Regions from separate parts of the Shewanella cyperi genome, predicted to be linked through region 2. Evidence: predicted binding sites of a transcription regulator. Region 2 holds the regulator's gene; the other holds the start of a gene.
The links. The regulator FliA, encoded in region 2, starts transcription of late flagellar genes. The targets are predictions, from matches to a motif close to CTAAAGNTNNNNNNNNNNNNGCCGATA.

Region 1: JYB84_RS02625 (cytoplasmic protein) is a predicted target of FliA. The motif match lies at 2,731-2,757, and genes of this name have one in related genera.

The regions. Positions count from the first base shown of each region.
Region 1 covers NZ_CP071501.1:625,867-630,933, forward strand. The annotation lists gene JYB84_RS02610 (porin) at 1-237, shown strand, start outside; gene JYB84_RS02615 (type 2 periplasmic-binding domain-containing protein) at 247-654, shown strand; gene JYB84_RS02620 (methyl-accepting chemotaxis protein) at 701-2,320, shown strand; gene JYB84_RS02625 (cytoplasmic protein) at 2,486-2,683, opposite strand; gene JYB84_RS02630 (OmpA family protein) at 2,860-3,264, opposite strand; gene JYB84_RS02635 (MarR family winged helix-turn-helix transcriptional regulator) at 3,513-3,950, shown strand; gene JYB84_RS02640 (glycerol-3-phosphate dehydrogenase/oxidase) at 3,950-5,067, shown strand, end outside.
Region 2 covers NZ_CP071501.1:2,675,844-2,680,910, forward strand. The annotation lists gene JYB84_RS11610 (chemotaxis protein CheA) at 1-1,516, opposite strand, end outside; gene JYB84_RS11615 (protein phosphatase CheZ) at 1,533-2,270, opposite strand; gene cheY (chemotaxis response regulator CheY) at 2,284-2,667, opposite strand; gene JYB84_RS11625 (RNA polymerase sigma factor FliA) at 2,711-3,430, opposite strand; gene JYB84_RS11630 (MinD/ParA family protein) at 3,423-4,304, opposite strand; gene flhF (flagellar biosynthesis protein FlhF) at 4,309-5,067, opposite strand, start outside.

The DNA.
Region 1 (5,067 bases), 2.0 Mb from region 2:
CTGGGCTATCGCTTCGGTGATTTTCTGCCTTATGTCTCCTATTCAGACTTTGACGATGGTTCGGAAATTCACAATACCGCCTCTGTGGGCCTCAGATGGGACTTCCATCCATCGGCGGCATTCAAGATCCAGTACGATGACGTGACCGATGATGGTGTCGGTGCCGGTACCCCCGATTCATGGCGGGTGGCGGGGGATGCCAAGGCCATCAGTCTCGGCGTGGATCTGGTATTTTAGGAGAGCACTATGAAAAAACTATTGGGTTCTATTCTTCTGTGTTTGTGCTCCATGCAGGTCTTTGCCGGCGTTGCCGTGATTGTGCACCCCAGCAACGGCGATAGTCTCGACAAAAAAGACATAGAAAATATCTATCTCGGCAAGACCAAGTCCTTCCCTGGAGGAGGCCAGGCTGTGCCTGTCAACCTCGAAGGAGGGGCGGTCAGGGAGGCATTTGACAGCAACGTGCTGGGCAAGTCAGCCAGTCAGTTGAAAGCCTACTGGTCGCAGAAAGTCTTTACCGGTAAGGGCACACCACCCAAGGAAGTAGCCAGCGACGCGGAAGTCATAGGCTTGGTGTCATCCAACCCCAACATAATCGGCTATATTGATAGTAGCCAGGTAAACGGTTCGGTCAAAGTGATTGCCGAGTACTGAACAATTGGTGCCGGGAGCAATCCCGGCGCCCTTTTAGGGGCTAAGTATGAGATGGTTCAATAATCTCTCCATTTTCAAAAAAGTCGCCGCCATCTTCGTGTTGTCGGTGATTATCTTCGCAGTCAATCTTGGCATCAGCATAGTCTCCATCAATAAAAACCGTACTACCCTGAACTTCATGGGGGAAAAGGTGTACCAGAGAGTCGAGCTGGCCAACCAGAACGTGCTGTTGGTGCAGCGTTTGGATGAGGTCTATACCCAGGCCGTGTCTTTTGCCGACGAGGAATTGCTGGGTAATGCCGGTAATTTATACAGCTCGCTCAAGGCCAATTTGACCCAATTGCAGGATCTGGATGGTCCCAATGCCGATGCCTTGGCTGCCATGTTGTCAGCCCTGGATGCTTATAATCGTATGACGCTGGAATTGGCGCGGGGCATGTTGGACGGCACCCTGGACATGGCCAATATTGGTGGCATCAGCCAGAAAAAGTCAGCCGCGTACGATGGCTTACTGAAAAAAATCCAGGGATTCAAGAAAGATAAGGTCGCAGAATTCAAGGACACCATCCAAGAAGCCAGCGACAGATCCGAACAAAGCCTGTGGTTGACCCTATGGATTGGGGTGGCGCTGCTGGTCTTGATGGCAGTGGTCACCATTTCCATTGCCCGAGCCATAGGCCAATCGGCCGGCAACCTGGCTCATTCCCTTGGGGAACTGGCCGACGGCAAGGGCGATCTTAGCCACCAGCTTGAGGTGCACAGTCGTGACGAGCTGGGGCAGGTTTCCAGTAACTTCAACCGCTTCCTGCATCTGTTGGCCGAGGCGATTCAGCGGGTCGTCAATGTGACATCGCCGTTGCTTGACAGCGCCCACAGCCTCAAGGAAAAAATGGATATTGCCAGTGGTGCCACAGAGCGACAAAGTCGGGACGCGGGTACTGTGCAGCATTCGATGGAAGAAATGCGTCACTCGGTGCTGGATATTTCCCACAGTGCCAATCAAGCCGCCGAAGCTGCCCAGATTGCTGAACGGGAGGCCATGGAAGGGATGGCCGTGGTGCAGCGTACCATGGATATCTCCAAGGAGCTTAACCGGGAAATCGCCCTGGCGGCAGACTCAATCAACGAGTTGGCCCGGGATACTGAGAGCGTGGGGTCCATTCTCAATGTCATCACCTCCATTGCCGAACAAACCAACCTGCTGGCATTGAATGCTGCCATTGAAGCGGCCCGTGCCGGTGAGCAGGGCAGAGGTTTTGCCGTGGTCGCCGACGAGGTGCGGGCGCTGGCGTCCAAGACCGCCGATGCCACCAAGGAAATCCGTGAAGTGCTCACCCGGCTCAAGCAGGCTGCCGAGTCATCGGTCAGCACCATGGACGTGGCCATGAGCAAATCCAGTGAAAACGAGACCCATGCACAGCAAACGGGTCAGGCGTTGAAGACCATTCAGCAACAGATCGTCAGTATCAATGGAATGAACACCCACATAGCCAAGGCCACCGATGAGCAGTCCAAAGTGGCTTCCCAGGTGGTGGACAATGTGGTGGACATGAACGCCTCCTTCGAGCAGACCCTGGCTATTCTCAATCAGGTGCAAACCGTCTCGGACAATATGTCGGCCTTCGCCGATGAGCTGCAAAACGCAACCTCTCAATTCAAGCTGTAATCTCGCGACTCAGGGATGAGTTTCTCCCTTCTCCTTTTTTGGCCCACTCGGGACTTAAGTCGGCTATGTTTTCTCTCTAGCTTCAGGGTCATGCCCCGGGGTATGTGCGCGCTCAAAATAAAAAGCCCGGACAGGATCCGGGCTCAATGTTAGCTGTGTAACGGGTCAGGCCGTGGTGTCGATATTGTGGCCTGTGTTGCCCACCGGCGCGGATTTGGCAGGTGCGCTGGCCGCGTTAATGAGGTCGATAGCTATCTGACCTTCAGCTTCCTGCTGTCCCTTGGCGAGTTGCGCGACCTTAACGCCTATGGAGCCATTGGCGAGATTGGGGCTGATATTGGCTGAATTGACAGTGATTGCCATGCGTTACCTCTTGTTGGTATGACTTTCTGGTATGAATCGATACCTTTAATCGGCATCCTGTTCGGTTACTTTAATCGAAGGCCTGCCTAATTCAAGGACTATTTACCCGCCTTTTGGGTCGGCAACGGGGCTTTCCACTGAATTCAGTTGCTTATTAATTGGTCTGTCCACTGGGGTCAGCGATCGGCCACCAGGCTTTTGGGGGCGGAGTCGGATTCTTCACACCAAATCAGCTGCAGATTGCGGCTGGTGTCTGTCGCGGCGGTCCGGATAAGGCTGACCACAGGGGCAGCAAAGCCCTTGTTGCCCAGGTATTCCCGGACTCTGTCGATACGGCGCTGCGCAAGCCACAGATTGTATTGTCGCAGCTGTTCATCACCCTCATTGCTGTTAATGGCGAATTCCAGCCGTAAATATCCCGGCGCTGTGGGATCTAAGATGGCGTCCAGTAACTGACTACCGACCTTGCCGAAGTAGGAGCTATTTTTGTCAAAACTGATGCCGCCCAGGTCATTATTGCTGTCGCAATTGGCCCAGCTTTTTAGGCTTATCAGCATTAAAATCACAGCTAAAATTCTCATACCAACACCCTGTCGAAGAACAAAATCCTGCCAACGGCCCTAAGGCGGGCGCAAATGTAAGCCAATTCCGGGGCCATTGCAATTTTGCAGGGCTCATCCGGTGAAATTAAAGCCTAGTCGCTGCGGCCCTGAAGTGACAATTTTCTGCTTTGCTCCGCGTCATGCGGCGACCGGGCTCGCTTTTCATCCTCGGGGAAAGTATCTTGTGTACAAGATGATTGCCTGGCAACCAAGGCATGGAGACTCAGATGCACGATCCGCTGGCACTGGAAAATCAGGTGTGCTTTTCCCTTTATACCGCCGCCAATGCCATGGTGCGCGCCTACCGCCCCTTGCTCGACAAGTTGGACCTGACCTATCCCCAATACCTGGCCATGATGGTGCTGTGGCAGGAGGAGGGGATCAGCGTTAAAACCCTGGGGGGCAAGTTGCACCTGGATTCGGGAACCCTGACCCCCCTGCTCAAGCGGCTGGAGGCCAAGGGATTGCTGCTGCGGGAGCGCAGCAGTGAAGACGAGCGTCAGCGGGTCCTCAAGCTCACCGACGCGGGAAGGCACCTGAGACAACAGGCCGAAGGCATACCCCAGGCCATGCGCTGCCTGGTGGGCGGGGCCGCCGAAGAGTTGCAACAGCTTAAACTGTTGTGCGACCGCGCCAGTAAGCTACTTGACGGGAGCGACAGCTGATGCAGCACCTGGATCTGGTCGTTATAGGAGCAGGTATCAACGGGGTGGGGGTGGCCCAATTTGCCCGGGCTGCCGGCTATTCGGTGCTGTTATTGGACAGGGGCAAGGTTGGCGGTCAAACGTCGGCCAATTCCAGCAAGCTTATTCACGGGGGCTTGCGCTACCTGGAGTCCATGCAGCTGGATCTGGTGCGCAAGTCCCTCAAGGCCAGACGCGATCTGTTGCGTCTGGCGCCTGAGTTGGTGCGTCCCGTTCCCTTCTATATTCCCATTTATCGCCACAGCCGCCGCAGCGTCTTCACCATAGGCGCCGGTCTCAGCCTCTATGGTCTGCTCAGCGAATTTGATCCCCTTGGCCGCTTTCAGCGGGTTCCCAAGCTTGAATGGGCCAGGTTCAATGGCTTGAGGCAAGATAGCCTGCACACAGTGTTCCAATACTGGGATGCCCAGACGGACGATGCCCGTCTGACCCGGGCGGTCGCCGCCAGCGCCCGTGAATTGGGGGCTCTGGTGCAGGAAGATACAGAAGTGACTGCCATTCGCCATTCGGCAGCGGGCTGTGAACTGGAGTTGAGCTGCCATGGTGAAACCATCAGTGTGGCGGCCTCTGCGGTGGTCAATGCCGCCGGCCCTTGGGTCAATGAGCTGTTGCATCGGGTGCAACCTCCGGCACCCAGCGAACGCCTGCAGTGGGTGCAGGGCGCGCATCTGCTGCTGGATATTCCGGCATTTGACGGCATCTTTTACCTGGAGTCCTGCTTCGACAAGCGGGTGGTGTTTGTCATGCCCTGGTATGGCAAAACCTTGATTGGCACCACGGAAACGCCAATCGACAGCTTAGCCTCAGAGCCGCAGGTGACGGCCGCAGAGCAGGCTTACCTGTTGGGAATTTTTCGCCATTACTTTCCGGACGCCGGCAGTGAGTCGGAGCTGGCGCAAAAAATTGTGGCGCGTTTTTGTGGGGTTCGGGTCTTGCCCCGGGTGGCCAGCGATGCCTTCGATGCGCCCCGTGATACCCTTATCCATACCAGTCATTCCCATCCCAGGTTGTTGAGTCTGTACGGCGGCAAGTTGACCACCTTCAGGGACAGCGCCGCGGAGGTGTTGGGTTGGGTTCA
Region 2 (5,067 bases):
GCTTCTCGGGATCCATACCGGCGCCGTCATCTTCTATCTTCAGCAGTATATGATCGCCTTCCTGACTGGCAGACAGTGTAATGGTACCTGTGCGTCGTTTACCTGCGGCTTCGCGTTCGATGGGCATCTCAATGCCATGGTCCACCGAGTTTCGTACCAGGTGCACCAAGGGATCGGCCAGGGCCTCCACCAGGTTTTTATCCAGATCAGTCTCTTCACCCACCAAAATCAGGTCGATTTCCTTGTTCAGACTGCGGGCAAGGTCACGGACCACCCGAGGGAAACGACCAAAGACTTTCTTGATGGGCTGCATGCGGGTTTTCATCACCGCACCCTGCAGATCGGCAGTCACCAAATCCAGGTTTGCCAGCGCCTTGGACATTTCCTCGTCTTCACGGGTAACACCTAGACTCACGAGTCGATTGCGCACCAGTACCAGCTCACCCACCATGTTCATGATCTGGTCGAGACGGGCGGTATCCACCCGCACTGTGGTTTCACCCTGGGGCACGTTGGTCGCTGCAGCTTTTGCCTGGGCTGCCGGTGCTTCGGGCACTGCGGCAGCCTTAGCCATCTGGGGCTGAGGCGCTGCAGGTGTAACCGCAGCTACTTGCTTGGGCGCTGATGGCTTTGGTGCAGCTGGCTCTGCGGCAGATTTGCCGGGCCCGGTGCCCTTGCCATGCAATTCATCCAGCAGGCGTTCAAATTCTTCATCGGTAATCTCGTCGGCATCGACCTTGTCGGCAGCACTGACTTCCACTTTGGCCACTTCACCCTTGGCCGCGCTCTTGAATTTGCCGGCACCATGGAGCTCATCGAGCAAGGCCTCAAACTCATCATCGGTAATATCGTCACCTGACGGTGCTGAAGTGGGTTTCGCGGCGGCAGCTTTGCCTGCTACATCCTGTGGGACGCCAGTCTTGACGCCGGGTCCCTTGCCTGAACCGTGGAGTGCATCAAGCAAGGCCTCAAATTCAGCCTCGTTAATTTCATCAATGCTGGATTCGCCGCCACTGGTGTTTTTGGAAGCAGGCGCAGCCACTACGGGTTCAGGAATGGGTTCTGGTTCAGGTTCAGGCTCTGGTTCAGGCGCGGGTGCAGCCGCACCACCTTCGGAGGGAAGCGGCGCCCCTGAAGACAGGAGTTTAAGCTTGGCCAGCAACTCAGGAGAGGCAGGGTCTTGCTCCTGACCGGCCTGGGTTTGAGCAAACATGGTATTAATGGCATCGACCGCCTGGAGAATAATATCCATCAATTCGGCGGTGACATGACGCTTGCCGGTACGCAGCAGGTCAAAGGTGTTTTCCGATTCGTGGCAGACGTCAACCATGGGAGCCAATCCCAGGAAGCCCGCCCCCCCTTTCACTGTGTGGAAACCACGGAAAATCGCGTTAAGCAGATCCGTGTCACCGGGGTTATTTTCCAGCGCTACCAATTGTTCCTGCAGCAGCTCTAAAATTTCACCGGCTTCGATCAAAAAGTCCTGCAGGATCTCTTCATCTACGTCAAATGCCATTAAACTGACTCCTTAATCAGAAACCCAGGCTTGAAAGTAAGTCGTCGACTTCATCCTGGCCCGTTACCACATCCTGACGCGCCTCCGCGTTCATGATGGGGCCTTCGGCTTCTATGCTGCTTTTTGGGGGCTCGGTGGTTTCCTGGGGAGTATGTTCACCAAACACGGTCAACATGGAGACCAGACTGCTCTCCACCTCCCGAACCAACTCTATTACCCGACGGATCATTTGCCCGGTAAGATCCTGGAAATCCTGCGCCATCAGAATCTGATTCAAGAGTTCTCGCAGGCGGTTTGAATCGTTCTCGCTGCGGACCATCAACTGCTGTACATCGTGACAAAGCGCTTTGAATTCATTCAACTCTATATCACGGCGCATCAGTCTGTCCCATGCAGGAGTCACAGTCTGAATATTGTTTATCAATGCATCGGCCAGCGGCAGACATTCTTCAACGGCGTCCATGGTCTTATTGGCCGCCTGTTCCGTCATATCGATAACGTAATTGAGTCTTTCCTTGGCATCCGGAATTTCGGTATTGGCCAACTCCAACAATCTGTTATCAACCTGAAAGTCCATCAAGGCACTGTGAAGCTGGCGGGTGAGTTTTCCGACTTCATCAAACAACTCACGCTGCAACGGCATGGCAAAATCACGGAACAGCGCATCGGCCTGATCCTGCTCACCGGCGGACAAGAGTTCGACAAGCATTTGCGCCTGTTCGAGACTGATGAGCCCTGAAGTGTTTAGCTGCATAGCCCGTCCTTGCTTAACTGAGGCGCTCGAATATCTTGTCCAGCTTTTCTTTCAGGGTGGCAGCGGTAAATGGCTTAACTACATAGCCGTTTACCCCGGCCTGTGCCGCGGCAATGATCTGCTCTCGCTTGGCTTCGGCAGTTACCATCAACACTGGGATATTCTTCAGGTTTTCGTCGGCGCGAATGGCCTTCAGCAGGTCAATACCCTGCATGCCGGGCATGTTCCAATCCGTGACCACGAAGTCAAAATCGCCTTTTTGCAGCATGGGCAACGCTGTGGAGCCATCATCTGCCTCCTGGGTATTGTTGAACCCCAGGTCTCGCAACAAGTTCTTGATGATACGCCTCATCGTCGAAAAATCGTCAACAATGAGAATCTTCATATTCTTGTCCAAGGTTTCCTCCGGTGAGCTGACACTCTAAATGCTCAATTAGTAATTATACGTGTGTCCAATGCTTGAGTTTGCCCTTGAGTCGCAGCATAGCTTGGCTGTGTATTTGACTCACCCTGGACTCACTGACATCAAGAATGGCACCAATTTCTTTTAAGTTCAGCGCTTCATCATAATAAAGCGATAATACCAATGCATCTCTCTCTGGCAATTGTTTGATGGCCTCGACCAAAGCACCATGAAATTGGCTGTCGGCCAAAGAATCAAAGATGCCATCAGACTGCTCACCCTCTGGAACCAATACGTCCTGAGAGATGCCTAAATCTTCTATCCCTATGATTTTACCTACAGAAACATCGCTCAAGATATGATGGTACTCATCCAGCGTCATATCAAGTCTTTCTGCGATTTCTGTGTCCCGTGCATCACGGCCGAGTTCCTGCTCCAACTCATCTATGACCTGGGCGACCCGCCGCTGATTGCGATGCACCGAGCGGGGAACCCAGTCGCCACGACGGATTTCATCCAACATGGCGCCGCGGATCCTTATCCCGGCAAATGTTTCAAACTTGGCACCCTTGCTGCCGTCAAACTTAGTCGACGCCTCAAGCAGGCCTATCATGCCTGCCTGCAGCAAATCATCCAACTGTACGGAAGCCGGCAACCGGGCCAACATGTGGTGCGCGATTCTTTTAACCAGCGGTGCGTACTGTTCAACGATGGATGTTTTATTATCCAAAGCGGTATACGCCGCGGCTTTATTCACTCGATCTATCCTCTTGGTACTCAGGACGCTGCACCAAACGTTCAACAAAGAACTCCAGGTGACCACCCGGTTGTTGCGGAATAGGCCAACTCATAACCTTATTCGCCAGACCATGGTAGGCAATGGCCGCCGGTGATTTCGGATAAGCCTCAACAATCAGCTTTTGCTTGCGCACTGACTTTCGCAGGTTTTCATCGAAGGGGATAGTCGCCACCAGCTCCAGCGCCACGTCCAGGAACCTGTCGGTGACCTTACTCAGCTTGGCAAACAGTTCCATACCTTCACGCAGACTACGGACCATGTTGGCCACTATCTTGAATCTGAATACTCCGTGCTCACGGCTGAGGATCTTAATCAGGGCATATGCATCTGTGATGGACGTGGGTTCATCACACACCACCACCAGCACATCCTGAGCGGCGCGGGAAAAACTCAGCACCATGTCGGAGATACCGGCGGCGGTATCCACAATCAGCACATCAAACTGGGTGCGCATTTCGCTGAAAGCGCGAATGAGACCGGCGTGCTGCGCCGGGGTCAGCTCCACCATGGCCTGGGCGCCCGAGGTCGCCGGGATAATACCAATGCCCTTGGGTCCCCGGAGAATGATGTCATCGAGCTCCGCCTCGCCGGACAGCACATGGGACAGGTTCTTTTCGGCCCTCAGGCCCAACATGACATCCACGTTGGCCAGACCCAGGTCGGCATCCAGTACCAACACCCGCTTGCCCTTCTCGGCAAGCGCAACCGCCGTATTGATGGAAACGCTGGTCTTACCGACCCCGCCCTTGCCACCGCTGACGGCGATTACTTTGACTTTTTCGTTATATGGTTGATTCATCATACGTAAACCGCTTGCTTGATCCCGGGTCATAGCTTTACTCAAATGCATAGGTCGGTTGTTCTGCCCATTTCTTTTCTTTCACGGGTCTGTGTTCATTGTCATTCATGGCTGCCAGCGCTTGTTTGGCCAGCGCCAGGGTATCAGCCACTTGCATATCTTCAGGAACCCTTTGACCATCAGTCACATAACTCAACTGCAATCCGCTTTGGATCAGCACACTCAGGGCGCCTGCCAAAGAACAGGCTTCATCCAACTTGGTCAACACAGCCCCGGAAAGGGGGATCCTTTTGAAGTGTTCCACTGCATCCTGCAACACCCGCCGTTGTGATGTCGCTGACAATACCAGATAACTGCGGATCGGCAAGGCTCGGTTAGCGGTCAAGTTATCCAGTTGTTCCACCAGACGCATGTCCCTTTGCCCCATTCCTGCCGTATCTATCAATACTAGCTTGCGATTCCTGAACTGATAAAGTATTTGTTCCAACTCATTGAGATCATGAGCTTGCTTTACCGGACAGCCCATTATTTTGCCATAAGTTGCCAATTGCTCAAAGGCTCCAATGCGATAATGATCCGTGGTAATGAGCGCAACTTGATCTGGGCCATGTTGTGCAGCGAATCGCGCCGCCAATTTGGCGATGGAAGTGGTCTTGCCGACACCGGTCGGACCGACAAAAGCCACCACGCCACCGCGACGCACTATGTCATCGCCCTGGTTGTCCAACATGTTGGCCAGACTCTGGGGCAAGGCTCTTACCAGCTCCACAGGTGAGTAATGCTCGGACAGAGCTGC